Linked DNA regions of Colwellia sp. M166. The protein of the gene in region 1 binds, or shares a complex with, the protein of each later gene. Links are inferred from orthologs where the notes say so. Each region holds a gene or a part of one and is shown on either strand. Other genes may lie near its edges.

Evidence for each region.
Region 2: the proteins of FGD67_RS03465 (region 1) and holA are in contact, whole or in part, in a cryo-EM structure (PDB 8GIZ), measured with the Escherichia coli proteins. The link is inferred for Colwellia sp. M166 from one-to-one orthologs.
Region 3: the proteins of FGD67_RS03465 (region 1) and dnaX are in contact, whole or in part, in a cryo-EM structure (PDB 8GIZ), measured with the Escherichia coli proteins. The link is inferred for Colwellia sp. M166 from one-to-one orthologs.

Annotation. Positions count from the first base shown.
Region 1 is NZ_CP040755.1:761,899-772,289, forward strand. Bases 6,272-9,199 are described here. They hold FGD67_RS03465 (DNA polymerase III subunit delta'), read right to left. Parts: upstream 8,241-9,199; coding sequence 7,302-8,240; downstream 6,272-7,301. Other genes in these bases: FGD67_RS03455 (TatD family hydrolase), read right to left, coding at 6,272-6,904; FGD67_RS03460 (PilZ domain-containing protein), read right to left, coding at 6,965-7,291; tmk (dTMP kinase), read right to left, coding at 8,244-8,879; mltG (endolytic transglycosylase MltG), read right to left, coding at 8,928-9,199. Also shown: Fe/S-dependent 2-methylisocitrate dehydratase AcnD, read right to left, coding at 1-1,161; prpC (2-methylcitrate synthase), read right to left, coding at 1,370-2,494; prpB (methylisocitrate lyase), read right to left, coding at 2,588-3,478; FGD67_RS03445 (GntR family transcriptional regulator), read right to left, coding at 3,537-4,217; FGD67_RS03450 (nucleoside recognition domain-containing protein), read right to left, coding at 4,490-5,719; more of FGD67_RS03455, read right to left, coding at 6,125-6,271; more of mltG, read right to left, coding at 9,200-9,965; pabC (aminodeoxychorismate lyase), read right to left, coding at 9,974-10,391. UniProt on the Escherichia coli protein: Part of the beta sliding clamp loading complex, which hydrolyzes ATP to load the beta clamp onto primed DNA to form the DNA replication pre-initiation complex.
Region 2 is NZ_CP040755.1:1,597,084-1,607,402, reverse strand. What follows is about bases 7,464-10,319. They hold holA (DNA polymerase III subunit delta), read right to left. Parts: upstream 9,486-10,319; coding sequence 8,442-9,485; downstream 7,464-8,441. Other genes in these bases: leuS (leucine--tRNA ligase), read right to left, coding at 10,111-10,319; lptE (LPS assembly lipoprotein LptE), read right to left, coding at 9,496-10,002; nadD (nicotinate-nucleotide adenylyltransferase), read right to left, coding at 7,796-8,455; rsfS (ribosome silencing factor), read right to left, coding at 7,464-7,606. Outside these bases: lipoyl(octanoyl) transferase LipB, read right to left, coding at 1-613; DUF493 family protein YbeD, read right to left, coding at 690-953; FGD67_RS07275 (serine hydrolase), read right to left, coding at 1,273-2,460; FGD67_RS07270 (septal ring lytic transglycosylase RlpA family protein), read right to left, coding at 2,684-3,652; rod shape-determining protein RodA, read right to left, coding at 3,709-4,824; mrdA (penicillin-binding protein 2), read right to left, coding at 4,824-6,803; 23S rRNA (pseudouridine(1915)-N(3))-methyltransferase RlmH, read right to left, coding at 6,807-7,277; more of rsfS, read right to left, coding at 7,289-7,463. UniProt on the Escherichia coli protein: Part of the beta sliding clamp loading complex, which hydrolyzes ATP to load the beta clamp onto primed DNA to form the DNA replication pre-initiation complex.
Region 3 is NZ_CP040755.1:3,765,362-3,775,875, reverse strand. Bases 4,302-7,352 are described here. They hold dnaX (DNA polymerase III subunit gamma/tau), read right to left. Parts: upstream 6,960-7,352; coding sequence 4,644-6,959; downstream 4,302-4,643. Other genes in these bases: apt (adenine phosphoribosyltransferase), read right to left, coding at 6,969-7,352; FGD67_RS17045 (YbaB/EbfC family nucleoid-associated protein), read right to left, coding at 4,302-4,580. Outside these bases: FGD67_RS17075 (methylenetetrahydrofolate reductase), read left to right, coding at 79-1,059; FGD67_RS17070 (hypothetical protein), read left to right, coding at 1,168-1,410; FGD67_RS17065 (hypothetical protein), read left to right, coding at 1,574-1,765; FGD67_RS17060 (acyl-CoA thioesterase), read right to left, coding at 1,823-2,206; FGD67_RS17055 (ketoacyl-ACP synthase III), read right to left, coding at 2,285-3,355; FGD67_RS17050 (DsbA family protein), read right to left, coding at 3,500-4,108; more of FGD67_RS17045, read right to left, coding at 4,251-4,301; more of apt, read right to left, coding at 7,353-7,514; FGD67_RS17030 (response regulator), read right to left, coding at 7,569-7,952; FGD67_RS17025 (hypothetical protein), read right to left, coding at 7,974-8,096; FGD67_RS17020 (lipopolysaccharide assembly protein LapB), read right to left, coding at 8,407-9,657; FGD67_RS17015 (energy transducer TonB), read right to left, coding at 9,660-10,277; FGD67_RS17010 (biopolymer transporter ExbD), read right to left, coding at 10,281-10,514. UniProt on the Escherichia coli protein: Part of the beta sliding clamp loading complex, which hydrolyzes ATP to load the beta clamp onto primed DNA to form the DNA replication pre-initiation complex.

The DNA.
Region 1 (10,391 bases):
AATATTTTTTGATGCCAGCTCAGCAGTCGCTAAACGACGATGCGGATTAGATGGCCCGGCTAAGTTACGCTCAACGGTAGATAAATCAAATTCAAGTACACGCTTGTACTGCGCTTCAACTAAATCATCTGCCCATAAACCGGTGTGTTTAGCATAAGTTTCAACCAAGGCCACTTGCTCTGGTTCACGACCAGTCATTTTCAAGTAATCAATAGTTTGTTGGTCGATATAGAACATACCTGCCGATGCACCATATTCTGGCGTCATGTTTGAGATAGTTGCTCGGTCACCAATGGTTAAACTTTCAGTGCCTTCACCAAAAAACTCTAAGTAACTCGAAACCACTTTCTCATTGCGCAAAAATTCAGTGATCGCCAAAACCATATCAGTCGCTGTGATACCAGCTTTACGTTTCCCTGTTAGCTTAACGCCAATAATGTTTGGCAAGCGCATCATTGATGGACGGCCCAACATAACGGTTTCAGCCTCTAAACCACCCACGCCAATGGCAATAACACCTAAGGCATCAATATGCGGAGTATGGCTATCAGTACCAACACAAGTATCAGGAAACGCAACACCATCACGTGCTTGTATAACCGGCGACATTTTCTCAAGGTTAATTTGATGCATAATGCCGTTACCAGCTGGGATGACATCAACATTTTTAAAAGCCGTTTTAGTCCATTCAATAAAATGAAAGCGCTGCTCATTACGGCGATCTTCAATTGAGCGGTTTTTATCAAATGCTTCTGGGTCAAAACCTGGCGCTTCAACCGCTAATGAATGGTCAACAATAAGTTGAGTCGGTACAACTGGGTTAACCTTAGCCGGATCGCCACCTTGCTCGGCAATTGCATCACGAAGACCGGCTAAATCAACCAAAGCAGTTTGGCCAAGGATATCATGACATACCACCCGTGCTGGATACCAAGGAAAATCTAAATCTTGCTTACCTTCGATGATCTGCTTGAGAGAGTCGGTTAATGTTGCCGGCTCGCAGCGGCGAACTAATTGCTCAGCAAGTACACGAGACGTATAAGGTAAGGTTTTATAGGCACCGGGCTTAATCGCTTCAATCGCTTCGCGAGTATCAAAAAAATCTATTCCTACACCATTTATTTTATAACCTGGCAAAGGTTTGCGGTAATCGTAATTCATAATTTATTCCACATTCTCTGTTATATGATAAAGGCGAATTTCAATCAATAAATTCGCCTTTATAAATATAGTTGATTCTCAACGACGCTATTGTCTATTACAGCCAATAGACGACGAAAGTTATTGCTATTTCAAAGACAAAATATGAGCATATAAGTATATGTGATTATTTCCTGTTGCTGAAATAGCACTAAAGAGCGAGTCTTATCTATCTTTTTGAGATTGCTACAACCTTACGCGGCTCTGCACCAGTATAGTCTGCTGAAGGACGAATAATACGGTTATTTTGTCGTTGTTCCATTACGTGTGCAGCCCAACCCGTTAAACGTGAACAAACAAAAATAGGCGTAAATAACTTGGTTGGAATACCCATATAGTTATACGTTGAAGCATGGAAAAAATCAGCATTACAGAATAGTTTTTTGCTATCCCACATAAACTCTTCACAGGCAACTGAAATATCATACAGTGAAGTATCACCGTTCTTCGCGGCCAACTTCTCAGACCAAGCTTTGATAATGACATTACGTGGATCAGAGGTACTATAAATCGCGTGTCCAAAGCCCATGATTTTTTCTTTACGCTCAAGCATACCGGCCATTTGCTCTTTAGCATCAGCAGGTGATTTGAATTTTTCAATCATATCCATTGCGGCTTCATTAGCACCACCATGAAGTGGACCACGCAGAGTACCGATAGCACCCGTGATACAAGAGAACATATCAGACAATGTCGATGCACACACACGGGCGGTAAACGTCGAAGCGTTAAACTCATGCTCTGCATATAAAATTAATGACACATCCATCACTTTTTGATGTTGGGCTGATGGGCTTTTACCGTTTAACAAGCGGAGAAAGTGTCCGCCTAACGATGTCTCATCAGAAGTACAGTCAATTTCAATACCTTCATGAGAGAACTTATACCAGTAACACATAATAGCCGGGAATGCCGCTAATAAACGATTAGCTGCTTGTTGTTGTTCAGAGAAATCACTTTCTGGCTCTAAGTTACCTAAAAATGAACAACCGGTACGCATGACATCCATTGGATGGGTTTCTTTTGGAATAAGCTTGAGTACAGCTTTTAATGCAGACGGTAAATCACGCAAGGCAAATAATTCTGCTTTATATGCTGCTAACTCTTTTTCATTAGGCAGTTCACCGTTAAACAGTAAGTAAGCAACTTCTTCAAAGCTTGCATTGTCAGCTAAGTCAGCAATATCATAACCACAATAGGTTAAACCTGAGCCTGATTTACCTACCGTACATAACGCGGTTTCACCTGCACTTTGACCACGTAAACCTGCACCTGATAATTTTTTATCTGTCATCATTCTTTCCTCTGCTATTTAACCAAAAGTACGTATCCAATACGAGATTAGGGGATAAATTAGTTATAATTGTGAATATATTTTAGCGTTTAATTACTTGTTTTTTCCTTCAGAGAACAAAACATCAAGTTTTTGTTCATAATCGTGATAACCCAAGTAATCATACAAATCCATGCGAGTTTGCATATTATCTATTTGCGCTTTCTGGTCGCCGTCTTCTAACAAAGTTTTATAAACTGATTCAGCCGCTTTATTCATCGCTCGAAATGCTGATAAAGGATAAAGTACCATCGCACAGCCCCACTCACCTAACTGCGCTTTATTCCACAGCTCTGTTTGACCAAATTCAGTGATATTAGCTAGAACAGGTATATCAAGTGCTTCAGTGAAGGCGCGATAATGCTCTTCAGTTTTAATCGCTTCAGCAAAAATGCCATCAGCACCCGCAGCAGCATAAGCTTTGGCACGTTCTAACGCGGCTTCTAGGCCTTCCTGAGCAAAGGCATCAGTACGAGCCATAATAAAGAAGTCTTTATCAATACGTGCATCAACCGCAGCTTTGATACGGTCAACCATTTCATCAATTGAAACTATTTCTTTATTTGGACGGTGACCACAACGTTTTTGCGCGACCTGATCTTCGATATGAACGGCTGCAGCGCCGGCTTTTTCCATATCACGAATCGTTTTTGCAATATTGAATGCCCCGCCCCAACCCGTATCAATATCGACCAATAAAGGTAAACTTGATGCGCTAGTGATACGTTGAACATCAGCAATGACGTCATTCAGTGATGTCATGCCTAAATCAGGTAAACCGTAAGAAGCATTGGCAACTCCGCCACCAGATAAGTAAATGGCTTGATGGCCTAATTGCTCAGCCATCATTGCGCAATAGGCATTAATAGTACCAACCACTTGCAGGGGTTTATTATTTACTAAAGCTTGACGAAACTTAGCGCCAGGAGATAATGAGTTAGACATTGCTTTATCCTTTTTTAGTTATCTATAAGTTATAAGTAAGTTCATTTAAAGTTTACTGCTATTGTTGCAGAGCAATTTTATTTTCAATATTTTTACGCGACGCGGCAATATGACGTCGCATCAGCATTTCAGCTAGTTCACCGTCACGATCGGCGATGGCTTCAATAATCCGTGAATGTTCATCGAAAGCTTTCGTTGCTCGTGGACTATTCATGCCAAACTGGCAACGATACATACGTACAAGATGATAAAGTTGTCCGCATAATATATTAATCAGTTGCTGATTATGGCTACCAAGGATCACTTTATAATGGAAGTCTAAGTCACCCTCTTCTTGGTAATATGACACACCATCACGCAATGCTTTCGCACTCGCATGTTGCTTGAGCATAGCCTTCATTTCAATAATTTCATCTTCAGTCATATTACTCGCTGCTTGACGACATGCCATGCCTTCAAGTGCTTCTCGCACAACATAGATTTCTAACAGTCCAGCAATGGAGCATTCAACAACGCGCGAGCCGACATTAGCTTTACGTTCGATTAAATGACACTTTTCCAAGCGATTTAATGCTTCGCGCAAAGTAGAACGACTAATTTGATAGTTTTTCGCTAACTCAGGCTCACTAATTTTACTGCCAGCTTTGATATTGCCATTAACAATGGCATGAAGTATTTGTTCAAATACTTTATCTGCAGTAGTCACCGCGGCTTGAGTTGTGGGGTTATCTAACGCCATAATTGTCGACACTTTTTATAAAGATGCCTTAATGATAGCGTCATATACTGATTAGTCAATGATAAAAACACTATATTGTCGACAATTATCATTATACTTTAGTTGTACATTGGATGAACTATCATGTAAAAACAAAGCTTTTCGAAAGGCAGAAATCTACTAAGCGTTTGTTAATCAGGTTAATTAAACGTACTTCTAGCGAAGCATTTACGTTTTTATCAAGGGTGAGATGAGCGTTTACATAAACAAAAAAGTGTCGACAATCTAACTTTTTAGCCAAAAAACCAATAGCAAACACCAATTGCTGCCGTAATGCCCGCGACATCAGCTATCAGGCCACAGGCCAACGCATGACGACTATAACGAATCCCCACCGAGCCAAAATAAACCGCTAACACATAAAAAGTAGTTTCTGTAGAGCCTTGCACGATTGAAGCTAAACGGCCAGCGAATGAGTCAGCACCGTGAGTATTCATGGTTTCAATCATCATAGCGCGTGCACCAGAGCCACTTAATGGGTTCATAAATGCCGTTGGTAACGCATCAACAAATCGACTGTCGCCATTAAAAAATAACACCATTTGTCGAATGCCGTCGACTAAAATATCTAATGCACCACTTGCCCTAAAGACTCCGATTGCGCATAACATGGCTAATAAATAAGGAATTATTTTTATGCTGGTTTCAAAGCCTTGTTTAGCCCCTTCAATAAAACTATCGTAAACATTAACCTTGCGTTTTAGTGCAAGTAAAATAAAGCTAATCAAAGTGCTAAAAATCAATAAATTGCCCATTAATGACGATTGCTGAGCTAACAGTTCAGCACTGAGTGTGGTGAAGTAAACTGCGATGGCTCCAACCAATGCCATGCCCGTCGCGAGGTAAAGTAAGATCACCTGCTGATAAAGTTTTATTCTTTGGACAAAAGCCACGGCTAATAAACCCGCTAAGGTTGAAGCAAAAGTGGCAAGTAATATCGGAACAAAAACATCAGTAGGGTTCAACGCTCCTTGTTGAGCGCGATAAACAAAAACAGTAACCGGAAACATCGTAACCGAGGAAGTATTTAAAACCAAAAAAAGTATTTGTGCATTTGTAGCCGTTTCTTTTTTTGGATTTAGTAGCTGTAGATCTTGCATTGCTTTTAAGCCTAAAGGCGTTGCGGCATTATCCAAACCTAAAAAGTTTGCTGACAAATTCATGGTCATTGAACCTATTGCCGGGTGTCCGCTTGGCACACCGGGCATAAGACGCACAAATAATGGCGAAATAATTTGGGCAAATTTATCTATAATGCCGGCATGCTCAGCTATTTTCATCATACCTAACCAAAAGCTTAAAATACCAATTAAGCCAATCGCTATTTCAACCGTGATCCGCGACATATCAAAAATAGCTTTAACGATTTCTTCAAAAATTAAAACTTGATCAAAAACCAACCATTGCAAAATGGAAGAGATAAACGCAACAAAAAAAAATCCACTCCAAATACGATTTAACACACTTGTTCTCTTTTTATATTTTTACTTGCCTATCATGCTAAATATCATGACATAGATGGATATTATTACCTAACTTGTACTAAAAACATTGGGCATTAATAAATAATATCTTCTGATGACTAAAACTAGAGCTTATCAAAAAACTCACAATAATATCTTATAATTCAATAGAATAAATTAATTTTTGCATTTATAAAACCGTACACTACACTTAATTCTGAAGCTAAGTTATTAGCTTATTGCTCGCTAGCCTCTTCATTGAGGCAGTAAAATTTAGTACTCGTGTTTAATGTTAGACGTTCGATAAATTTGACAGTTTATTAGCGCAGGCTCATCTCCTTTTGAGCCGTTCCCTGAGCCCAAAACTATTCATAGTTTTGGGCCTTTTTTTTCATCACTTAATAATTAAACTTTACGTGTACGAGGAAATAAACGATGAAAGTTATCACTTGATTGCTGCGCTATTTCAGCAACAGAAGTACCTCGAATACTTGCAAGGTGCTTGGCAACCTCAACGACGTAAGCGGGTTGATTTTGTTTACCTCGGTGTGGCACTGGTGCTAAATATGGTGCATCAGTCTCAATCAGAAATCGATCTGCAGGGACTTTTTTTGCCACTTCTCTCAATGCACTGGCGTTTTTAAATGTAACAATCCCTGAAAAAGAAATATAAAAGCCCATTGCAATTGCTTGCTCTGCCATCTCCCAACTTTCGGTAAAGCAATGTAAAATACCGCCAACATTTTCAGCTTTTTCTGCTCTTAAAATAGCTAAGGTATCAGCTTGGGCATCTCGAGTATGTATGATCAACGGTTTATTCAATTGATTAGCAACACGTACATGCTTTCGAAAAGAGTCTAGCTGTACAGTTTTAGTTTCTGGCGCATAAAAATAATCCAATCCAGTTTCACCAATCGCGACTACTCTCGGGTGTTTCGCTAACTGGCTTAGCTGCTCGGGGTCTATTTCATCATCCTGATTTAATGGATGTGCACCACAAGTTAACCAAACATGATCATATTTTGCCGTTTTTTCTGCCATGGCAGGAAATTCTTCTATCGTGACACTGACACACAGTAAGGTATTAACATTCTCTGCAGACGCGGCATCGATGACATTATCTAAATTATTGTCAAAATCTTCGAGTTTCAGGCGATCTAAATGACAATGGGAATCTATAAACACAGGGGTTACTCCGCACGAATGTGCTTGTATTATTATTAATGAATTTCTTTTACGCTAATCTTACATTGATAAGGTTGGCTCTGAAGAGTTAAGCAAACGCCCTATCAATTTGTCAATTTGATTACGGACATTATCCGGATCTTCAACAAAACTGACACCGATACCAGCCGGTGTTCCATTTTGCGCGCCAATAGGGGTTATCCAAGAAACCTTACCTTTAATCTCTGAGGGCTCTAAAGAGTCTGGCAAAGTAACAGTTAAATTAATATCTGTTGCTAGCTCAAATTGCTCGGTCGTACGAATAAATAAGCCACCGTGCTTCATAAATGGCATATATGACTGATATAAATCACGATCCGAAATAAATTCAAGTGTAATATTTTCCAAAATTGTTCCTCTATTTCTGGCCGCTATTTTGTATAGCAAAGCAAATATCGGCTAAGAGTTTCTCACTTAAAAACTGTCGATTTACTTGCACTAATGTTTTCAGTTTAGTATTGGCAGCTTGGGCTAAACTATAAATTTGCCATAACTGCTGTTTATTGAGTGTGCTATCAGACGCTGCGATTTTCCAGCCCGACTGTTCACGCATCAAATCAACCAATACTTTTTCTAACCAGCGAAAACTATCAGTATGTCCAGCTAAAGTCACAAGTACTTCGGCTCGGCATTGATATGCAGATAGATATTGCACAACCTGAGCACGAAACTCGTTATAAGCAACCGCCGCACCTTCATCAGTTAATTCATTAAGGTGAGTTAAATTAACAAAAGCATCATCACCTTGCTTATTAAATTCAGCCAAAAGCTTTTCACCTACTGGCGGACGTACTTCAATACGCTGACAGCGGCTTATAATAGTGGGTAATAAAAGATCACTACGATCGGTTGTTAAAATTATAAAACTATTTGATGTTGGCTCTTCTAATGTTTTTAATAAGGCATTAGCTGCTGAAATGGTCATCTGATCAGCATGATTAACTAACGCTGTTTTCGCTTGACCTATGTGTGCAGTTTTCTCAAAAAATTGACTTAGTTTACGTATTGCATCAACACCGATAGTGCTCTTATCACTAATGATACTCAAGTGATCAGGATAACTCGAGCTCAAAAATAGTTTACACGTTTTACACTGACCACAAGGCTGAATAATAAGTTGCTCGTGACCAACATTTTCTTGATGTAGCGCTTGACACAACAGGACATTAATAAGCCAATCTGCAAGCTTTTCTTGTCCAGCATTTGGTACCCCTGCAAATAATAAGGCATGAGGCAGCTTACTTGCCAAAATTTGCCTAGACAATTGCTGTTGAATATTAAGCAACCAAGTATTCATTAATTAATCTTCTTTGCGAGATATAAAAGCTTCAACGCTTTTGGCTACATCACTATGTACAGCCTGCATGGCTTGACTGGCATCTATAATATCGGTGCTTTCTGACGCCGTTGCTAATGTAAGATACTTGTTTCGAACGCGCTGAAAGAATTCTATTTTTTCTAATTCAATACGGTCTAATTCGCCTCGGGCTTGTGCACGCGCTAAACCTAACTCTGGTGCAATGTCTAAATAGAGTGTTAAGTCAGGGGTAAACCCCTTTAACGTGACGTCTGCAATAGCATTCATTACCTTGTCATCAAATTGCCGTCCTCCTCCCTGATATGCGCGCGATGATAAGTCATGACGGTCACCGATCACCCATGTACCTTGCGCTAAAGCTGGCAAAATTCTATTGGCCATTAACTGGCTGCGGCTTGCATACATCAAAAATAGTTCAGTTTCTTGTGTTAACTCTTCATCATGACTTGCTGATTTTACAATATCACGTAAAGCTTCAGCTAACGGCGTACCACCAGGCTCTCGTGTTTTTATAAAAGCAATATTATGCTTTTGCAATACAGCTTCGATAACATTAATAGCTGAGGACTTACCAGCGCCTTCAATTCCTTCGACAACAATAAACTTGCCTTTATTCATTTTAAACTTCCATAATACAATATATTAAATTTCTTGTGCCGCTTTAAGTCACTTCTTGTTGCGCTGATACTTAGTAACAGCACGGTTATGATCGGCCAAATTCGTTGAAAAAATATGTTCGCCGGCACCATTACTGACAAAGTATAAATAGTGGCTTAACTCCGGATTTAAAGCCGCTTGTAATGCTTGCGCGCCTGGCAAAGCTATCGGTGTTGGCGGTAAACCTTTTATCTTATAGGTGTTATAAGCTGTTTTTTCACGTAAATGTGCATAAGTAATATCTCCTTGGTAACGATCACCTAAGCCATAAATGACGGTTGGATCGGTTTGAAGGCGCATTTTCTTATGTAAACGGTTAATAAAAACGGATGCAATACGTGGGTGCTCTGCGTGCTTACCACTTTCTTTTTCAATAATTGATGCCATGATCAACGCTTGATAAGGTGAAGTATAAGGCAAGTCAGTGGCTCTATTGTGCCACAACTCATCCAGGGTCTTGCGCATTTTTTTATGCGCTCTGTCAATAATATCAATATCGGCTGTATTTTTGGTAAAGGCATAAGTGTCAGGAAAAAGCCAACCTTCAGGGTTAGCTTGCTTAATTGACAATTTTTTCGCAATAGCCGCTATCGATAAATTAGCCAGTTGGTGACTGATATCAGGATGTTGTGCTAATTGTGCTAGTACTTGCTTAAACGTAGTACCTTCAATAAAGGTAATAGAAAATTGATGTTCCTTACCTGAAACAACGACTTTAAGTAGCTCGATAATCGGCATATTTGCCTGTACTTGATAAGTACCTGACTTTATTTCACTGTGCTCAGAATTAAATATAATATAACTGCGTAACCAAAAACGACTCTCTAGCCAACCTTTAGTGACTAACTGTGTTGAGAAAGCATTAAATGACGTACCCGGTTTAATGGTAATAAAAGCGACTTGCTCTACGGCTAATGGTTGCTGAACCTTGAGTTGGGCAGTGATAAAGAGCCCAACAACAGCTAAAATACTTAACATTATCACCAGTGTTAAGGTGATAAGTGATTTTCTAACCATTAAGGGCAAACTAAGCAGTTTATTTATCATTTTGTCTTTTAATTTTCCATACCTAAACATTGATTTTGTATGCTGGCAACACTTGAAATATCTAATTGCTGACCATTAAATGTTTTAACCGGCACTATACCTAAAATGGCGTTACTAATAAACATCGCAGCAATATTATCCAAATCATCAGATAAATATTGTCCCTGTTGAATACTTGGGTTGTTTAACAAGATATTAGCTCTCATTAAACCGGCTACTCCTGCTGTAGCTAATGAGGGCGTATACCACTGACCGGCCTTTAGCCAGAAAACATTAGCGCTACAACATTCAACCACATAACCATTAGCGTCAGTTACTAACAAATCATCCTCTAGGCGTTTATCTAACTCAGCTCTTAATAACACTTGTTCTAAACGATTTAGATGCTTGATACCCGCTAGCATTGGGTTAATGCCTAGCTGCTGT
Region 2 (10,319 bases), 830 kb from region 1 along the record:
CAGTGTTTAGTAGTTTGCTTAGGTGTTTAACTAGTGATTCACCCGCTTGAACTACGGTGGCGGGGCCTTGCAAATCGATTGTTTGTACCATTTCTAAGCCTTGATAACCGCAGGGGTTAATGCGTAAAAATGGTGATAAATCCATATTGACGTTTAATGCTAAGCCGTGAAAAGAGCAGCCTTTACGTACTCGTAAACCTAAAGAGGCTATTTTTTTGTCGTCAACATAAACTCCTGGAGCATCTGGCTTGGCATTAGCATTGATGCCAAAGTCTGCCATTGATGCGACGATGCCATTTTCTATTAATGTCACTAATTCTCTAACGCCCATTTTTCTACGACGTAGATTGATCATAAAATAGATCACCTGTTGGCCAGGGCCGTGATAAGTAACCTGTCCTCCACGGTCAACTTTCACCACAGGAATATCGCCAGGCATAAGGAGATGCTCATCCTTGCCTGCTTGTCCTTGAGTAAATACCGGAGGATGCTCTACCAGCCACAGTTCGTCAGCCGTATTTTCATCTCGATTATCGGTGAAGTTTTGCATGGCATGCCAAACATCGACATAGTCGATAGTATTAAGTTGCCGAATAATCAATGTGTTTTTCAAAAATATATCTCTATAAATTTCGCTTAGCTAATTGTATCCGAATAATAATTTGAATACACCATGCAAAAAGTAAGGATTAAAGAACGTAACGCACTTCTTCTATAGCATTAAGCGTTTTATAGATGGTTTCTATATGATCTTTACTGATGACGGTAACGGCTATTGAAATTGAATGATAGTTACCCTTAGAACTTGCTTTCACTTTCGGTGCGTAATCACCCGGCGTATGTTTTTGCAACTCACCAACAACTAAATCAGGTAATTCGTCGCAAGCAACGCCCATAACTTTGAAGTTTAAAACGGTTGGGAATTCCAATAATTCATCAAACTTAGTATTCATTTATTTTCTCTTGATTGGTAAAGCACTAGTATTTTAAAGGCGCTTAATAATAGGTGTATTATTCGATTTAATCGCCAATAGACCAATCCATGTGGTAAAAATTAATGCGCTGAATATGTAAATCGTCGATATTTTAACACTATTTACAGTAAATGTGATCAGTCGCCGTTAATTTGCTTGTCGATATGAGCTATTAAATGAGGGGAATTTATCTAAAATCAATGTTTAAGTGTAACTTTATTTACTTATTTATCGATCTAAAATCAAAAATAAACTCAGCCAAGGCTGAGTTTATTAATAGCATGTTTTTTTGCTTAGATTAATTAGCAAACTGCAGTTTTATATAATCCAGTAATTTATTGAACATGCCGCCTTCTTGCACGGCTTGTAGTGTTACTAATGGATACTGGGCAATATCTTCACCATCAAGCTGTAAAAATAATTTACCAACCACTTCACCTTTTTGCAGTGGCGCTGTCAGTTGTTTGTCTAATTCAAAATTAGCTTGTAAATTTTTACGTTGACCACGTGGGATAGTAATTGGGGTATCAACCATGATACCTAAATCAACTTCCTTGCTGTCACCCATCCAAACGCGGTCACTAGCAAATTTCTCGCCCGCTTTGTAAGGTGTGTAAGTTTCGAAGAAACGGAAGCCATAGTTGAGTAACTTTTTGCTCTCGACTTTACGAGCACGCTCACTGTCTGCACCCATGACGACACTAACTAGACGCATATCGCCTTTAGTGGCAGAGGTGACTAGGCTATAACCTGCTTGTGAAGTGTGACCAGTTTTTAAACCGTCCACATTCATACTTTTATCCCATAATAAGCTATTGCGGTTATATTGTTTAATATTGTTGTAAGTAAAAGATTTTTGGCTATAAAGTTTATATTCTTCTGGTACATCACGGATCAAGGCAATGGCCAGTGTTGCCATATCACGAGCGGTAGTTTTGTGTTCTTGGCTATCTAAACCATGACTATTTTCAAAGAAACTACTGTGCATGCCTAATTGTTCAGCATGGGCATTCATTAATTGTGCAAAAGCATCTTCACTGCCGGCAATATGCTCAGCCATAGCGACACAGGCATCATTACCTGAGGCGACAATAATCCCTTGATTCAGTAAGCTAACAGGCACCTCTGTACCGACTTCGATAAACATTTTTGATGAATCAGGAAAGTTTTTTGCCCAAGCTTTCTCACTAATTTTAACCACATCATCATTGTTGATGTTTCCGATCACAAGCTCTTTACCTATGATATAACTCGTCATCATTTTAGTTAAGCTTGCTGGTGCAAGTAAGATATCTGCATTGCTTTCAGCAATAACCTTACCTGTAGAGTAATCAATGAGGATGTGACCTTTAGCATTTACCTCTGGAGCAGATGGGATAATCGTTTGTGCATGAGAGAGAGAGCAAACACTTAATAAAACAGAGCTTAAAAAAGTAATAAGCTTTATTGATTTCTTAGGAGATTGAATAACCTTGATTTGGGGCATAATTGTCCTGCAGCGCATTGATTAGTGGAAATTATAAAAACGGTATAAAACTTTATGCAGTATAACATTTTTCATTTTGAATTCTATTAGGCTCGATGATGAATTTGTTACTGTTGATGAATTTTGCTTCGTATTGATATTTTTCTCTTATAAAGGCTGTTATTTACCAGCAGTAATATCCATGTAATTGAACTAAATTGAGTCTAACACAGATAATAGCTACTTATTTTCGAACAAAAGCATTGGGGTAACCATCGCGCTTAATTGCAAGTAACAACTTAGTTATATTATCACTGCGCTCTATCGGACCCACTAGAACACGAAAAATTCCATTTATTTCTTCTAATTGGGTTTTTTGTTTATACTGTGCTGATAATGCCGTTAACAGTTTAGTTGCCTGAGTCTTGCTGCTGCTAGCAAATATTTGAATGTATTGTGCTTTATTTGAGTTATCTGATAACTGTGATTCTGTATCTCCAGCGATAGCTTTTGGAGCTTTTTTATCTGTGATAATGCTAACTACAGCTTTATTCTTAGTCTTGATAATAGCTGATTTTGTGCTAGATGTTGCAGTCGTTGGCTGAGCTAAAGGTGTAACCTTTGCTTGGCTTTCAGCTAAATAGCCATGATTAGTTTTAAGCTGGGCTAATGTTTTTGCGCTAAAATCAGTAATGGCTGAAATGGTGACATTTGCGGTACCTGTTTTTAACATATCAAGCTTATAGGCGGCACTATAGGATAAATCGATAATACGGTTTTGATGAAACGGCCCGCGATCATTAACCCGAACAATAACAGAACGGCCATTGTTATTATTAACCACTTTTAAATAGGTGGGTAAAGGTAGATTTTTGTGGGCGGCACTCATAGCGTACATGTCATATATCTCACCATTAGAGGTTAAGTGACCATGAAATTTTCGACCATACCATGAGGCAGTACCCGTTTGGCTAAAGTTCTCGGCACTTTTTAATACTTGGTAATGTTTACCGCGCACTTGATAGTGTTTATTGCCACCACGACTATGTGTTTCAGCTCTAGGTGTTGCATCATGTAGTTCGCTGACGCTAGGTAAGCGACTTGGTGTACTATCATGTTTGTGTTGGTAACGTCCATAGTTAGTACTACAAGCAGAGAGCAGTATCATAAGTAAAATAAAGCCATGCATACGCTGTACTTTTAATATCGCCATAAAATATCTGTTGTCTCTGTTAAAGGTAATGATTTGAGTATTGATGCTATTGGTCGCTAAACATGGAATCGTCGATGAGTACTAATTGCCATTAGAATGCCAAATCCTGCCATTAATGTCACCATAGAGGTTCCACCATAACTGACTAAAGGTAATGGTACGCCAACCACAGGTAATAAGCCGGAAACCATGCCGATATTGACAAAAATATAAACAAAAAATGTTAATGTTAAACTACCGGCTAAAAGCTTAGTAAAAGCATGTTGAGCATGAACTGCAATCCATAGTCCGCGCATCACAATGGCTAAATATACCGTCAGTAGTAAGCCAACACCAATTAAGCCGAACTCTTCACTAAATACCGCGAAAATAAAATCAGTATGGCGTTCAGGGAGAAATTCGAGTTGTGATTGTGTGCCTTGTAACCAACCTTTGCCGTGAATACCACCCGAGCCGATAGCAATTTTAGATTGGATAATGTGGTAGCCTGAGCCAAGCGGGTCTTGCTCAGGATTTAAAAAAGTTAATACCCGTTGTTTTTGGTAGGGCTTCATCAAAAACATCCACAATACGGGAGCAAATGCTGATGCTAAGCCAAGGCAAGTGCCGATAAGCTTCCAACTAGCACCGGCAAGAAATATCACAAAAACTCCTGAACTGGCAATGAGTAGAGCTGTACCTAAATCAGGTTGTTTGGCAATCAATAAGGTTGGCATTAACACCAAAATAAAGGCGATAATTATTTTTGATATTTTTGTCGGTAAGTCATATTGGCTAACGTACCATGCGATCATCATTGGCACGACAAGCTTCATTATCTCAGAAGGTTGAAACTTTGTCACACCAAGGTCGAGCCAACGTTGGGCGCCTTTACCAACGTGACCAAATAATAATACCGCGGCTAATAACATTAGACCTAAAATAAACATAGGTACCGCCCATTTTCGGTAAGATAATGGCGGAATTTGTGCAATTAAAAGCATGACAAATAGTGCTACACCAGCGCGTTTCGCATGACGTATTAATACAGCACTTTCTTGTCCACCAGCACTATAAACAACAAATAACCCTAGTATTAACAAAGCTAAAATACCACTTAATAAGGGTAAGTCGATATGCAAACGTTGCCATAGAGAACGCTGTCTTTGTTGATCATGTCTGGTATTACGCACTAAGGTTCACCTGCTATATTGGTAATGTTTTGCTGATAAACTTCATCATGGTGAGGATGTTTTAGTTTGTCGGTACTGATAATCTCTCTGTCACCAAAATATTGATCCATTATCTGACGTGCCACAGGCCCAGCATTGGTGCCACCACCACCTTTGGCGACGTTTTCAATGGCAACAGCAACAACAATCTCTGGATTTTCGTAAGGTGCAAAAGCAATAAACATGGCGTTGTCACGTTTGCTTTCTTGTACTTTTTTTGCATCATACTCTTCATCTTGAGCGATGTTAGCTGTTTGTGCAGAGCCGGTTTTACCAGCTGCATCATACTTACTACCTTTAAAAGCGGAATAGCCGGTAGCACCGAATTTTTGCACCGTATTATGTAAACCGTCTAAGACAAGATCCCAATAGGCTTGATTTTTTAGGGTGATAGGGCGTTTTTCGTCAACTACATATTCAGTAATCAGCGGCTGTTGCTGATCGGCATCCTCATCAATAACGGTTACTTCACTGGTGGCTTTTAAAAAGTGTGGAACTTTAATTCTACCCTTATTGACTAAAATGGAGATTGCTTGTGATAATTGTAATGGTGTCACAGACCAGTAACTTTGCCCTATGCCAACGGATAAGGTTTCACCGGTATACCAAGCTTTGTTGTAACGAGCTCGCTTCCATTCGATACTGGGCATAATAGCGCGGCTTTCTTCGTGAATATCTATACCGGTGTAATCACCAAAACCAAATTTTTCCATCATCTTACTAATCCGGGTAATACCCAGTCTATAGGCTAAGTCATAATAATAAACATTACAGGATTGCTCTAATGACTTAGTTAAATTGACTTTGCCGTGGCCCCATTTTTTCCAATCGCGTCGCTTGGTTTCTATGCCGGGTAATTGATAAAACCCTGGATCATAAATCTCAGTTTCTGGGGTGATTAATTCGGCTTCAAGCCCGGTAAGTGCTAATAAAGGCTTAATGGTTGATGCTGGTGGGTAACCTTGTACTGCACGGTTAAGTAACGGTTTATTACTTTCAGGTGCTAAGAGCTTCTTATATTTTTTACTACTGATACCATGGACAAAAAGGTTGCCATCAAAGCTTGGGTTTGAATACATGGCAAGCACACCACCATCTCTAGGGTCAATGGCGACTACCGCACCACGTTTACCTGAAAGTGCGCGCTTGGCGATCATTTGTAGCTCGATATCTAACGTTAGCGTTAGATCTTTACCCGGAATAGGAGGAGTAAAGTCTAAGGTACGAATGACTCGGCCTTGGTTATTAATTTCAACTTCTTGGTGACCAATGGTGCCATGTAAGATATCTTGATAATACTTTTCTAAGCCTAGCTTACCAATGTTACGGGTAGCCGCGTAGTTTTCAGCTAGGCCTTGCTTTTCTAGCGCTAGTGAATCTTTACGATTAATACGCGCAACATAGCCTAAGGAATGTGTCGTTAAGTCAGCAAAAGGGTAATAGCGTTTTAAGCGCGCGTCGATAAAAAACCCAGGGAACTTATGCTGGTTGACGGAAAATAATGCGACTTGCTGCTCACTTAAACGTGAATAAATTTCAATAGGTTTAAAGCGACGCTTACTTTTTAATTCTTTAAATAGTTTGTCTTGTTTTTCCTGACTAATATCTAATAATTCGCTTACTTCTGATAAGCGTTTTTTAATATCATCAACTTGTTCTGGGATCACCTCTAAGCTATACACTGGGGTGTTATCAGCCAGTAAAACACCATTTCGATCGTAAATTAAGCCTCTGTTTGGCGCAACCGGTAACAGTTTAATACGATTAGAGTTAGAGCGAGTTTGGTATTTTTGGTATGAGTTAACTTCAAGATTATAAATATTACTAAATAGCACTAAGGAAAGTATCAGGACAGCAATAAAAGTTATAAAGGTACGACGGGCAAATAAGTTTGCCTCTGCGCTATGGTTTCGAATGGCAACACGTTTTTTAGGCGCCATTATTTACTCTCGATGATAAGGATGATTGTTATTGATTGACCATGCTCGATAAAGGCTTTCAGCAACGACAATACGTACCATAGGATGCGGTAAGGTGAGTGGCGATAATGACCATTTTTGTTCGGACGCTTGAATACAAGCAGGCGCTAAACCTTCAGGGCCACCAACAAGCAGTGCAACATCACGACTATCAACATGCCAACGTTCTAGTTGTTTGGCAAGCTCAGGGGTTGTCCAAGGCTTTCCTTCCACCTCTAAGGTCACAATGCGATTACCCTTAGGAATAGCCGCTAACATTTGTTCGCCTTCTTTTTCTAGAATACGGGCAATATCGGCATTTTTGCCGCGCTTTCCAGGTGAAATTTCCACTAAATGGAAACTCATATCACGAGGGAATCTACGGCAATATTCGCTAAATCCTTGGCTGACCCATGCTGGCATTTTGTTACCAACAGCGTATAAGGTAATGCGCATTATACTTTAAACTATTCCCATAGTTGTTCTAGTTGGTAACGGTCACGAGTTTCATCAGTCATCACATGGACAACTACATCACCTAAATCAACTAAAGACCATTCGCCGACATCATTACCTTCAACACCTAAGGCTTCAATGCCAGCAGCGCGACATTCAATAGTAAGTGATTGGGCAATTGAAATAACGTGACGTTTTGAGTTACCAGAGCAAACTAACATGTAGTCAGCGAAACTCGACTTTTTAGATATCTCTAGTGTGACGATATCGCGGCCTTTCATATCTTCGATTTTTTCGGTAACAAAAGTAATTAGGTCTGAACTTTGCAAAGTGGGATCTCTATAATTAACAATAATCGGCGATAATAGCATTATTTTGTTTGTCCGTTAACAGTCTAATGCCATCAATCGCATGTTTTTTGCACAACAAGCGGTTTATTTTGCTCGCTCTATCGCTAAATCAAAGAAAATGGCACTTTTAGTATATAGTTATCAAATAGAAAAGCATAAATAATAGGATTATCGATAAAGCTTATTTTGCTCGATATAATCGTAAACTGGCTTAGGTAAATATTTGCTATAACTCGCCGAGCTTTTAATACGGGCTCTAATATTTGTCGAAGATATATCTAGCGGTGTGCTTTCATGTAATAAGATTTGCCCGACTTTTTCGCGCTGTAATTGTCTCAGGTTATAAAGCAAACGCTTTGTTAATTCTGGCGCAAGTGCCGCTTCTAGATCCGTGTGTGAATAGCCAGGGCGAATATTGACCACTAGATTGCATAAGGTGAGGATTTCTTGCCAATGTCGCCATTTTGTAAAGGTGAGTAGCGAGTCCATACCCATCATAAAATATAAAGCTGCCTTTGGTTGCGCTTTTGTTATTTCACGTAAACTATCGACTGTGTATGACGGGCTATCTCGATCAAGCTCGCGGCTATCGAGCAGCACACTTTTATTACTATCACACACCAAAGCGACCATCTCAGCACGTTGTTTTGCATTGGCATGGGTACCCGTTTTATGGGGAGGGATATGAGCCGGAATTAAATATAATTGTTCTGCGCCTAACCAGCAGGCAGTTTCTTGAGCCGGTAAAATATGACCAAGGTGGATAGGGTCGAAGGTACCGCCGAGTAGAGCGATAATCTTTGGTGCTATGCGCTTAGTTGTACTCATAATCTAAACTAAAGTTTTCACTTATTTTGTTATGAAATAAACTGATCAGTACGTCACTGAGTAAGATAAAAGCATTAAAATCGCTACTGGTTTTACTCAGTAGATCAACTTGCGCTAACCTTGCTAAAGCTTGTTCAACATTGCTTAACGTAATGTTATTCAAAGCATACTGATATACGGGTTTTTTCTTGTCCCAGATACGATATTGTTTAAAAATATTGTCGATGCTCGCCCCTTGTTCTAGTTGCGCGAGCATGGCATAAAGCTGACTGAGCTCTTTATGAATAAACCAAACTAACTGCCCTAATGCGCTGCCATCATGTTGCATTTGATCTAAAATAGCTAAGCACTTTTTTAAGTCGCCGATTAGTAAGGTATCAATCAGTTGAAAAGGGTTGAATTTAGCCTGCTTAATGACAAGTTGTTCTGCTTCTTCAAAACTAATCGTTTGTTGGCCAAACAATATTGCTAACTTTTGCAGCTCTTGTGCTAATGCTGGCAGGTTGCCTTCAAATAGCACGGCCATTAAATCAATCGCATCGCTATGTAAATTGAGCTGCAGTTGCCGTGCTTGACTATTTAGCCACTGCTTTAATTGCTTGCCTTCAACATCATATAAAGGTAGAAAACAGCCAGCAGCTTCTAATGATTTGAACCACTTGCGCTTTTGTGTTGCAGCGTCAAGTTTAGGACCATGAAATATCAGCTGTATATCTTGATGCAACAAGGTCAGTAATTGTGTTATGGCTTTTGCGCCATTATCACCAATTTTGCCATTGATAAACTCTATTTCAATAATGCGTAATGAGGAGAACAAGCTCATTGATTGGTATTCTTGAAAAAGCGTATGCCAATCAAACTTGTCGTCAATACTAAAACGGATAACTTCGTCGAAACCTTGTTTTTTAGCGGTACTTTTAATTTTTTCTAAGGCGTTATTTTTTTGCCAAGCTTCATCGCCAAACACTAACCATATCGGTTTAAAGCCTTGCTTGAGTGTATTGTCGAGTTGATTATGATAAATGCGCATTCGAATTGACTTACAGCTGAATACTAGCCATGTCACGGAGGATTTTATTAGCCGCTTCTTGACGCATTTCACGTAACATTAGCGACAGTTCACGGCTTTTTGCTAAGGCAATATCAGGATCATCTTGATAATCACGATTAAGTTCAAAGCTAAAGTTTTTCACATCTTGGCCAGGAATTAAAATTTGGTAACGTACGGTATAAATAAGCTCATATTCTGCGACTTGACCATTAGGAAAAACAGATAAAGTTCTTCGATCTAGGTTATCTTGCAAGATCCGCATTTGTGGTATGGACTTATCACTTTGTTGTACTAACTTAACATCATTAACGGTTAAGTGTTGTCTGACTAAGCGAGTGAGCTCACCATATTGGTCAACTGAGCTAAACTCCATGGTTTGCAATTCAGGTGCTAATAAATAATTGCCGCGTAGCTGAAAACCACAACCGTTTAACATCATTAATATGATGCTAAAAGATAATATTTTACTGATTTGGCGAATTATTAATGGCTTCATAACGTGTTCACTTTTTATAGGTAGAAATTCAATCAGTGCATCATTAATGCGTTTTGCACGGGTTAAGCTGCTAAGCCCTAATAAAGAGCTAAGCAGCTAAGGTCATTATTAGTTGGCAACAATATTTAGCAACTTACCAGGTACATAAATCACTTTACGTATGGTTTTTCCGTCAGTAAATTTACTGACACTTTCATCAGCAAAACCCATTGCTTCAACCGCTTCTTTTGTTGCATCGGCAGACACGGTAATTTTAGCGCGTAATTTACCATTAACTTGCACAATGATAAGTTTTTCATCTTCAACTAGCGCGCTGT
Region 3 (10,514 bases), 3.0 Mb from region 1 along the record:
CGCAGCTTTTTAATATTTAACAAGGTAATATAATTCGTCTAAAAGATAATTAATCTGATGAAATAAGAAGTAATAATAGTGAAAAAAGGTTCAGAGTTAAGGGCTCGTTATAACGACATCAATCGTGGTGTATACTTTATTGGTACAACCCCACCGAAAAATGATACGCCAATTGAGCAAGTATCGGCTATTGCCGATAAATTACTTGAACGAGTCAGTGATGTCGACTTTGATGGTTTAATTGTTTATGACATACAAGATGAAGATTCTCGTACCTCACAACCGCGTCCGTTTCCTTTTAAAACCACACACGATCCTCGGCTTTACTCGTCACTTTTAAATAAAAAGTCCGCAAGACCTGTGATCACCTATAAAAGTGTTGTGCAGTCAAATGCTGATGATTTTGAACAATGGGCTAATGATGCATGGCATGACTATGGTGTTCGCGATATTGTGCTTGTTGGTAGCCCATCTAAGCAAAATAATATTAGCTTACCTTTAACTGACGCCTATAAAACCTTAGTAGCCAATGAAAATGACTTTTTTGTTGGTGGTATCACGATTGCTGAACGCCATGCAAACAAAGGCAATGAGCATGCTAAGTTAATTGAAAAGCACCAGCAAGGTTGCAACTTTTTTATCTCACAAGCTATCTACAATGCCCAGGCTACAATCGATATGTTGACCCGCTATGCTATTGAGTGTCAACAACAAGGGCTAAAACCACAACGTATTATTCTAACCTTCTCACCCTGTGGCAGCAAAAAAACTTTAGAATTTATTGAATGGCTTGGTGTTAGTGTACCTGAAGCGACAAGTTTACGCATTTTAAATGCCGAACGACCGTTATATGAATCGATTAGAATTTGCAGTAATACCTTAGTACAAATACTTGATGCCGTATTGCCATACAAGTTACCCCTAGGGCTTAATATTGAAAGCTTAACCAACCGAAAAGAAGAAATTGACGGTTCAATACTCCTTTATAAATTATTGCGCTCAACTATGGATAATTATTTAGCTAAACAAGAACTAACCGCTCTTGCCTCTGATAAATAAGCATTATTTATTTTTATTTTTATACGCTATGCTTATTTATAATGATAACTAAATTCAATATTTAATATTTAATCAATATAGTAAAGAAAATAAAAATGAGGATAAGGTATGTCTGGTACAGCAATGGTGGTAGCAATAGTATTTATTTCAGTAGGTTTCGGGGTGATATTCGACATGTATAAAAAGCATTTAGAATTTAAAGAAAAAACCTTAAACCATAACAGTCAAAGTACTGAGCAAGTTATTGCCATGAAAAAACAAGTACAAACACTGGAAGAGCGCATGCAAGTGTTAGAAAAAATTGTTACTGATGAAGGATACGATGTTCGAAAAGAAATAAATAAATTATGATACCGCTATAAGCTTTCAAAAGGCACAGTCGTAAGCTATCAGTAAAAAAATTCGAACTCCGAACTCATATTATATTTTTTTATTTTACTAGCAGCTGATAGCTTCAAACTTATCGTTATCTTTTCACTTAAAACTAACACCTGTATTTGATATGAAATTAATCATGAGATCAGCGTTTGACAACTTACGACTTAATCCATTACATGGCTTTGAAATTGATGTAAATGGTGACAAGCAAGTGGTTAAAATATTTCGAAACGAACAGTTAATTGCAAAAAAAATCACTCTCAAAAAATCAATACGTTACTTTGCCGTTAAAGGCTATCTGCGATACTTAACGGCAGAAGAAATCTAGCTTTAAACCATAGGTAAACATCAATCCAAACAAAAACCTCAAACTAATCTCGAGTGTTTAAAAGCTATCTGACAGTGACTCTAGAGTTTTTCCATGTGGAATGGGTAGCTTAGTCTCAGGATCAACTTGTACAAAAACAATATCATCAGCCAAACAGATGGTTTTTTTTGTCACCTTATTACGCATCATACAAGTAATGGTAATTGAGGTTTTTCCTACCGCTTTAGTGGTTAAACCAAATTCAACGACATCGCCCTGTTGCGCTGGCGACTCAAAGTTTATAGCGCCAATATGTTTAGTTACCAAACAATTGGTTTCAAGTTGACAAATAGCATATATCGCAGCTTCTTCATCGATCCACGCTAGTGCTCTGCCACCAAATAATGAGTTGGCATAATTTAAATCATTAGGCAAAATTAGCCGGCGAGATAGAAAGCGCATAAGTAACCTTATTTATAAGTATAAAAGATACTCAGCCAAGCTGATCTAGCATTGGCTGATAATATGAAGATAATATTTTTAAACTGATTTAGCGGCAATAATATCGTTAACCAGTTCGAGGCCGGTTTTATTGCATTTAGGTAGCTCAACATCAGACGTTGCCAAAGCGTGGGTTCTTTCACCCCATTTAACAACATGGGCGCTCCAGGTTAAACCACCGCCAAAAGCCGGTAATAGTACATAAGATTGCTTAGCAATAAAGCCTTCTTCTATTGCTTCAACAAAAGCAACCAAGGTAGTGGCCGCTGACATATTGCCGTATTTATGAATATTGACAAACACTTTGTTTTTGTCCATTTTCAAACGTTTTATCAAGGTATCTATAATACGTAAATTCGCTTGGTGGGGAACAACACTTGCCATTTGATCTGCACTAAGTTGTGCTTGTGCAAGTGCTTTTTCACACGCTTGTGCCATACCTGAAACAGCTTTTTTGAAAATTTCCTGTCCTAAAAACGCCCAGTTACTTTGGCCAAGCATACGACCTTTGTTCGCATACTTCATACCCCAACCTTGCACTGAAAGAATATCACGAGATTCACCGTAGCAACCTAAAGCTTGCGTGATAACACCAGTTTCTTCTTCACTTTCTTCCAAGTACAGCGCTGCAGAGCCATCACCAAAGAGCACCGCAACATCGCGATTATCCCAGTCCATAATCGGTGAAATAGTTTCAGCACCAATAACTAATGCCGACTTAACCACGCCACTTTTTATCATAGCTGTTGCAACACTAAGGCTATACATACCACCAGTACATGCAGTACTAACATCCATACAAGCGGCATTATCAGCCCCTAGTAGTCGTTGTACGTTAGACGCAGCATTGGGACAAAGTTCGTCAAAAGTCGTACTACCAAAGACAATCAAGTCGACATCTTTCGCGGTTTTTCCGGCTGCTGCTAATGCTCGTTCACAAGCTACATAAGCCAATTCACTGACAGAGACATGAGAAATTCTGCGTTCTTTCATGCCGGTTCTGGAAGTAATCCACTCATCATCTGTTGCTAAAAACGTTGCTAAATCATCATTACTAAGAATAGCGGGCGGTAAACATTTCCCCCACCCGGTGATTGCTGCATATGTCATATTAAACCTTACTCTGCTATTACTTTTACTTCCAACCAGTAAAAATAGTTTGTTCTTTATGACAATATCATACTACAAAAAAACACCATCTTATCGGCAATTTATCTGATTTATCGTTAATATTAGGCATTTATCTTGTCAAAATTAAATTTTTGCCATAATTATATCAAAGCTTTTGCGCCAATCTTTATAATCAACAGGTATAGATGTGAAAACTTGCTCTTTGACCAAAACTAATGCCGGAAAACCATTGATAGGCATAGATCTCATTTTACTGATCTCAGCCTTTAGCGCATCATCTACTGACTGGCTATTCATTTTCTGGAGAAAGTCATTATCATCCAAGCCAATGTCATTCGCCAGTAATTGCAAAGTATCAATATTCGAAGGATTTCTTGCTTGCAAATAATAAGCATGTTGAATAGCGGCAAGCATTTCTTGCTCTTTGCCGAACTCTCTTGCCACCAATGCGGCTCGACAAGCAGGAAAAGTTGAACGTCTTGGCTGACAATACAGCCAAAAATCAAAATTAAATTCAGTACCAAGTTGCTGAGCTATTTTGCGCCAGGTTTGCTGTAAAAATGCCTGCATTGCTTTTGGCATGATCACATCGGAATCTTCGGCTAAGCCACCAAGGCCATAGATAATATCGACGTCCGAGCCGAGTTCCTTTTGTAAACGTTGCCAAGTCGGCGTATAACCCCAGCACCAACTGCACATAGGATCGTAAATATAATATAGTTGAGCTCCCAAAAAATTATCCTTATCAAATTTGATTAATTAAGCAATCTACGTTTTATCAGGAAAGTGCCGATATAAAAAACAAAAAACCCAGCGTAGCTGAGTTTTATTAAAGTATAACGTCGAACGCTATGCTTTTATCCCTTGGATAGAGCTAAAACGGCATTTTCATCCCTGGAGGCATTTGCATTCCGCCAGTTAAAGCCCCCATTTTTTCTTTATTTTGCTCTTCAACACGACGTACCGCATCATTCATTGCTGCTGCGACTAGGTCTTCAAGCATATCTTTATCATCAGCCATTAAGCTATCATCGATAGCAACACGTCGAACGTTATGATTACCAGTCATAGTGACCTTAACCATACCAGCACCAGACTCACCAGTAACTTCCATATTGGCTAGCTCTTCTTGCGCTTTAGCCATTTTTGCTTGCATTTGTTGGGCTTGTTTCATTAAGTTGCCCATGCCACCTTTCATCATAATTTTCACTCCAAAAGTAATATGCCGCCAAAGATAGTGCTTAACGGCTAAAAATTCAAGTAGCGATTAACGCGCTACGATAGTTTCTTGATCAAGCTCAGCCTGAAATTGTTGTTGCAATGCCATAACTATTTCATCTTCTGCTAACACTCGTTTTGCATATTCATAGCGCTTAGCATTAATATTAGCTTGAATCTGATAAGGATCAGCGACAGTTCTTTCAACAATATTCAATTCAACGGTAATTTTTCGTTGTAAATATTCAGAAATCTTTGTCTCTAATTGCTTATGTGCTGCATCACTATTTAAATGCTTAATTGATTGATCTAGCTGTAGGATCAATAAATCAGCGGTCGAGTTTTCATCAATGGTTGCATGAATAGCCAGTTGTCGAAGACGAGCAGCTAAGGACATACTATCAATCATATGCGCCCATTTATCGACTTGGTTCGCCAGTTTTATTGTCGCTGGGTCAATAAAATCTTCGCTATAAGGTTGTTCTGGTACCGTTGTAAGCTCAGATTTTTTAGCCACTTCAGGTTCAGTCGTCGCACTTTTATCACTGCTATCATCAACTAAGCCAACGCGTGGACGCTCAATAGCGTCACTAAACTTTTTTCCACCTTTCTCCAAAGCTTTTTTTCGGCTTCTGAGCATGTTTCGGGTCGCAATTGCAGCAGCGACTGGCGATAGTTTTTTTGTATCCTGGTGTTCAGTATCCAAAACATCAGCGACATTACTCTCAATAGGCAACGGAGTATTCTTTTCAGTACCCTGAACATTTTGGCTGGGGCTATTAATACTCACTTGATAATTATGCTCAACGCTAGGTTCTGGACTTAGCTTTTGCTCTTCAGAACTTACTTGAGAACCGGTTTGTGGGCTTTCGTTATACTGTTCAGTTTTAGATGAAGAAAGCTGTTCATGAGGCATTGGATCTATAAGTGCGTCCGCTTGACGTTCAATCGCTAACATCTCGTCCGCTAATAATGAATTGCTATCAAGATTATTGGCAAAACCACTATCAAGCCCATTATCATCTTGATTAGCTTGCGTTTGTACACTAAGGCCACTATCCGAGCCACTATTACTACTGATATTTTCGCTGCTATCATCAGATGATGGCAAAGCTTGAGTTAAATCAGGTACTGCGGTTGAAGTCGGTGATACTTTATCAGACCCCATACTTTTATTCTTATTTGGAGCTGCGTGTGCCAATTCTGTCATTGATAAATGATCAAGACCTTTCTCAACATCCAATATTTCTTTAGTCGACTGAGCTAAATTATTACTATTGACCAAAGGCTTAAAGGCTAACAATCTTAACAGCATCATATCAAATGCAGCTTGTTCATCATCAGCATACGGTAAATCTTTTCTAGCAGTTAAAACAATTTGATAATAAAGCTGTACGTCTTCAGGCGACATAAGTTGGCAGAATTGTGTCAACATTTGTTGATGTTCGACCGGTAAGCTAAAGTTAGTTTCAACGACTTGTGCCATAGCCACTTGATGAAGTAATTGGATCAACTCTGCAGATAACCGACTATAACTAGGTGCATATGATGCTATAGCAAGTGATAGTTGCATTAATACCGCGGCATCTTGCTTTAATAAGGCAATTAAAATTTTGAAGACCCAATCTCGATCCACACCGCCCAGCATTTGCTGAACATTGTCCCGCGATATATTGCCATTACCTTGGGCAATGCTTTGATCTGTTAAGCTTAAGCAGTCGCGCATACTGCCACGTGCGGCCTTAGCTAAAAGCGTAATAGCTTCATCCTCAAATGAAACGCTTTCTTTTCCAAGAATTTCAGTAACTTTATCACTGATTTGCTTCACTGTTAGTGCTTTTAAATGAAACTGTAAACAGCGAGATAAAACCGTAACCGGAAGCTTTTGTGGATCCGTCGTGGCGAGAATAAATTTAACGTGTTCCGGCGGTTCTTCAAGTGTCTTCAATAGGGCATTGAAACTACTACGCGATAACATATGAACTTCATCGATCAAGTAGACCTTATATCGGCCACGTGTCGGAGCATATTGTACATTGTCTAATATTTCGCGAGTATCATCTACTTTAGTGCGAGAAGCCGCATCAATTTCAAGTAAATCAACAAATTTACCTGAGTCTATATCAACACATGCCTCACATACTCCACATGGATGAGCAGTTATGCCTTGTTCGCAATTCAGGCTTTTAGCAAAAATCCTGGCGATGGTTGTCTTACCAACCCCACGAGTACCGGTAAATAAATAAGCATGGTGCAACCTCTGCTGCGTTAATGCATTAACCAATACGGTAACAACATGTTCTTGGCCAACTAATTCACTAAAGGACTTTGGTCGCCATTTTCTTGCTAAAACCTGATAACTCATTCTTTAGCCTCATTCACCTGCATATTGCAGTAAAGAGAATACGGATAAGCCCATATCTTGGATTTTTACTTCACCGCCTAAATCTGGTAACGAAATAACAAATGCTGCATCTGTTACTTTAGCGCCTAAGCGTCTTATAAGTTTTGTGGTCGCTTCAATAGTGCCACCAGTAGCCAAAAGATCATCGATGATCAAGACATTATCGTCTTTAGTTAAGGCATCTTGATGAATCTCTAAAGTGTCATGGCCATACTCTAGCTGATAGTCTTGTGCATATGTCGCGCGCGGAAGTTTACCGGGTTTACGAACAGGCACAAAGCCTAAGCCCATAGCGAGTGCTAATGGTGCGCCAAAGAGGAAACCACGCGCTTCGGTGCCAACAATTTTTGTAAAACCACCATCTTTAAATTTATTTGCTAAAATTTCGATCGTAAGTTGAAATGCCTCTGCATCATCTAATATGCCGGTTACGTCTCTAAACATAATGCCGGCTTTTGGGTAGTCTGGAATGCTATGAATTGCGGATCTGAGTGTATCGATTTGTGTTTCAGTCATGTTCTAAAAGTCAAAAAAAATTTTAGTTACAGAATAAAGCAATTCAACTAGAAATTATAGTGACTGACAGCGAGTATTTGATGTTAGTAGAGCATTTATCGATTTAAGCAGATTTTCTTCATCTATCGGCTTATCGATTATTGTCGAAAATAATTGACTATCACCAAGTGACTCGACCAAGCTTTTTCCTTGAGTCGTCATAAATATTACTGGCGTATGGGCATAGATGTCGTGTTGTCGTATCTGCTTAGTTAACTGAATTCCATTCATGACAGGCATTAAATGGTCGACAATAAACAAATCATAGCCCGAATTTTGCAACTTTTCAGATGCAGCTAAACCATTACATGCCGTATCTACAAGGTAGCCATGCGTAGTTAATAGCTCATCTAAACTATCTAATATTATTTGTTTATCATCAACAACAAGAATTTGCATATTTTTCTAAACAACTTGAATTTAATTTGCTAGAACTGTAAACCAACCAGCTAGCATTGGCAATAAAGGTGCCGAAAACATGGCCAATATTGCGATGAATAAATGGCGTTTAGATGAACTATCTTTAAAATTTTCTTCTGACATTAGGCTTCCTATCGACATCGAGTAATTAAACCGCGCGGATTGTAGACTAAAAAGTCTATCAAAGGTAGCTTTATTTGACCTAGATCAAGCAACCTTTCAATACTTTGTCTTAACTACAAGGAAACTAACTTTTTATTGATACGAATTACTTTATCTGGCCAAAATATCTGACTGTTAATATCAAACTATCTCTTTCTTGATAAAAACAGTGATACCCGCTGATATTAAATATATATCACCTAACAATTATTACAAACATAAAAAAAAACCAGCCTAGATGGCTGGTTTTTAAGGCTTTTATACTAATAAATTAGATAGAAACTTTTTTACGTCTGGCTGTATCTTTAATGAAATCCACCCAACCTTTAGCCGATCTTTTGGTTTTAGGGTCTTTCATTGCGAGATTAATTGCCTTGTAAGCTTGCTTATACTCTTCTAAATAAAAGTGTGATTCTGCAATACTCATTTGCAGTCTACCTTTATTCTTAGCACCAAGATCTAAAGCTTTATTTAAAGCTACAATAGCCGCTTTAAATTGTTCGTCTTGCTTTAACAACATCCCTTGCTTGCTATAGTGCTTAGCACTATTTGTCATTTTAGCCAACTCACCATAATACTTTGCAGCTTTATCAATATGTTGAGATGCATGCCATGCATTAGCTAAAGAAGACAAGTTTTTATCATCACGCTTAACTAGACCTGAATCAATATACTTTTCGAGTAAGACAGCAGCTTTATACGGCACTTGATTCTGTGAATATAAACTCGCTAACGTTTTAATTTCAGATTCTTTATCAAGGAAACCTTGTTTATAAGCAAGGTCTAATGTTGCCAAACCTTTCTTATAATCTTCAATCAGCAAATAAAACATGCCAAGCTGAGTCCACCAAGTTTTATCCTCTGGAAATATTTGAATAACAGTTTCAAGCGTTTTAACAGCATCTTTAAACTTTTTACTTTCATAATAGGAAGTAACTTTTAAAATATAAGGATTTTTGTTTTGCTTGTCACCATAAGCTGCAATGGCATTATTCGCTGGTACAATCATTTTATCTAATTGTTTTAAAGCATAATGAGCATTAGCTATTTTAGTCCAAGTATCACCATCTGATTTCCCAGTAAAGTCCATCCAAGCCTTGTAATTAACTAAGGCTTCTTCATAAGACTTTGTTTGCATCTGCAAATCAGCTAACAATTTTAAAGATTGATCTTGATCGCCTTCATTAAGGATATCAGGTTCTACCGCTGCTTTTAAATATTGAATTGCTTTTGCTTCTTCATTACCCATTTGAGCATACATAATGGCAATAAAACGAGAAACATAAGCTTTATCATATTTTTTACTGGCATCAATATCCAATAATATAGCTAAAGCACCTGGAATATCGTCCGCAGAGTAGGCTTCAAAAGCTTTAGCCACTTTTTTACCTACAGTAGGACCAACTAATTGCGTTTTACGTTCAGGCTTATCAGACTCTGCCGCAGAAGCATCTACAGCAATAGGTAACTGAATTAGAACAACTGAAACTATTAATAGTAAAGATGAAAAAATCTTATTCATTCTTAATTCCCTCCGTCCATATTAAAGTCAAGTCTCACTGTCAAACCAGGCTGCTTCATGGCTTTACCATCAACAACTTTAGGTTTGTACTTCCATTTACGTAATGCACGCTTAGCTTCTTTATCGAAAACACGTTTAGGATCAGCATCGATAACATCAACATCCTCAACACCGCCAATTTCGTTAATAGTAAAAGAAAGTGTTACCCAACCTTCTTTACCATCACGAGCAGCTTGTATCGGATACTTAGGCTCAATACGTACTATCGGAGTTGCATCACCATCTCGACCAAAACCGGCGCCTGGTGCTGATATACCTGCATTAGCTCCAGCTAATTGTACACCCGGCATATTAAACGTTAATCCACCAGTGTCAGCATTAGTCTCAGGCTCAGGAGCTTGAGGCTTAGGTGGCGTTTTAGGCGGTGGCGGTGGCGGTGGCGGCACACGCTGACGCCTCTCTGCCTGCGACTTAGGTGGCGTCGTATTAACTTCAACAATTATATTCTCTAACTGCTCTTCCTTGTTTCTATCACCGCTAGAAACAAGAAATGCCATAAAAGAAAATAATGCAAAAGTTACTGCGGCGCCTAGTAGTATAGATACTAAAAAGCGAACCATAGACTACCCCTTAGCTGCAGCAATAGATATTCTGTCTATGCCCGCTTCTTTAATTGCATCCATTACTTTAACAACTACGCCATGTTTGGCATCTTTGTCAGCTTGAATGATTACAACGTCAGTTGGTTGTTCAGCCAATAATTTTTCAATATTAGCCGCTACGCGTTCAACATCTACACGACGTTTATCTAACCAAATTTCACCATTATCTTTAACTGCAATAAAGATATTAGCTGA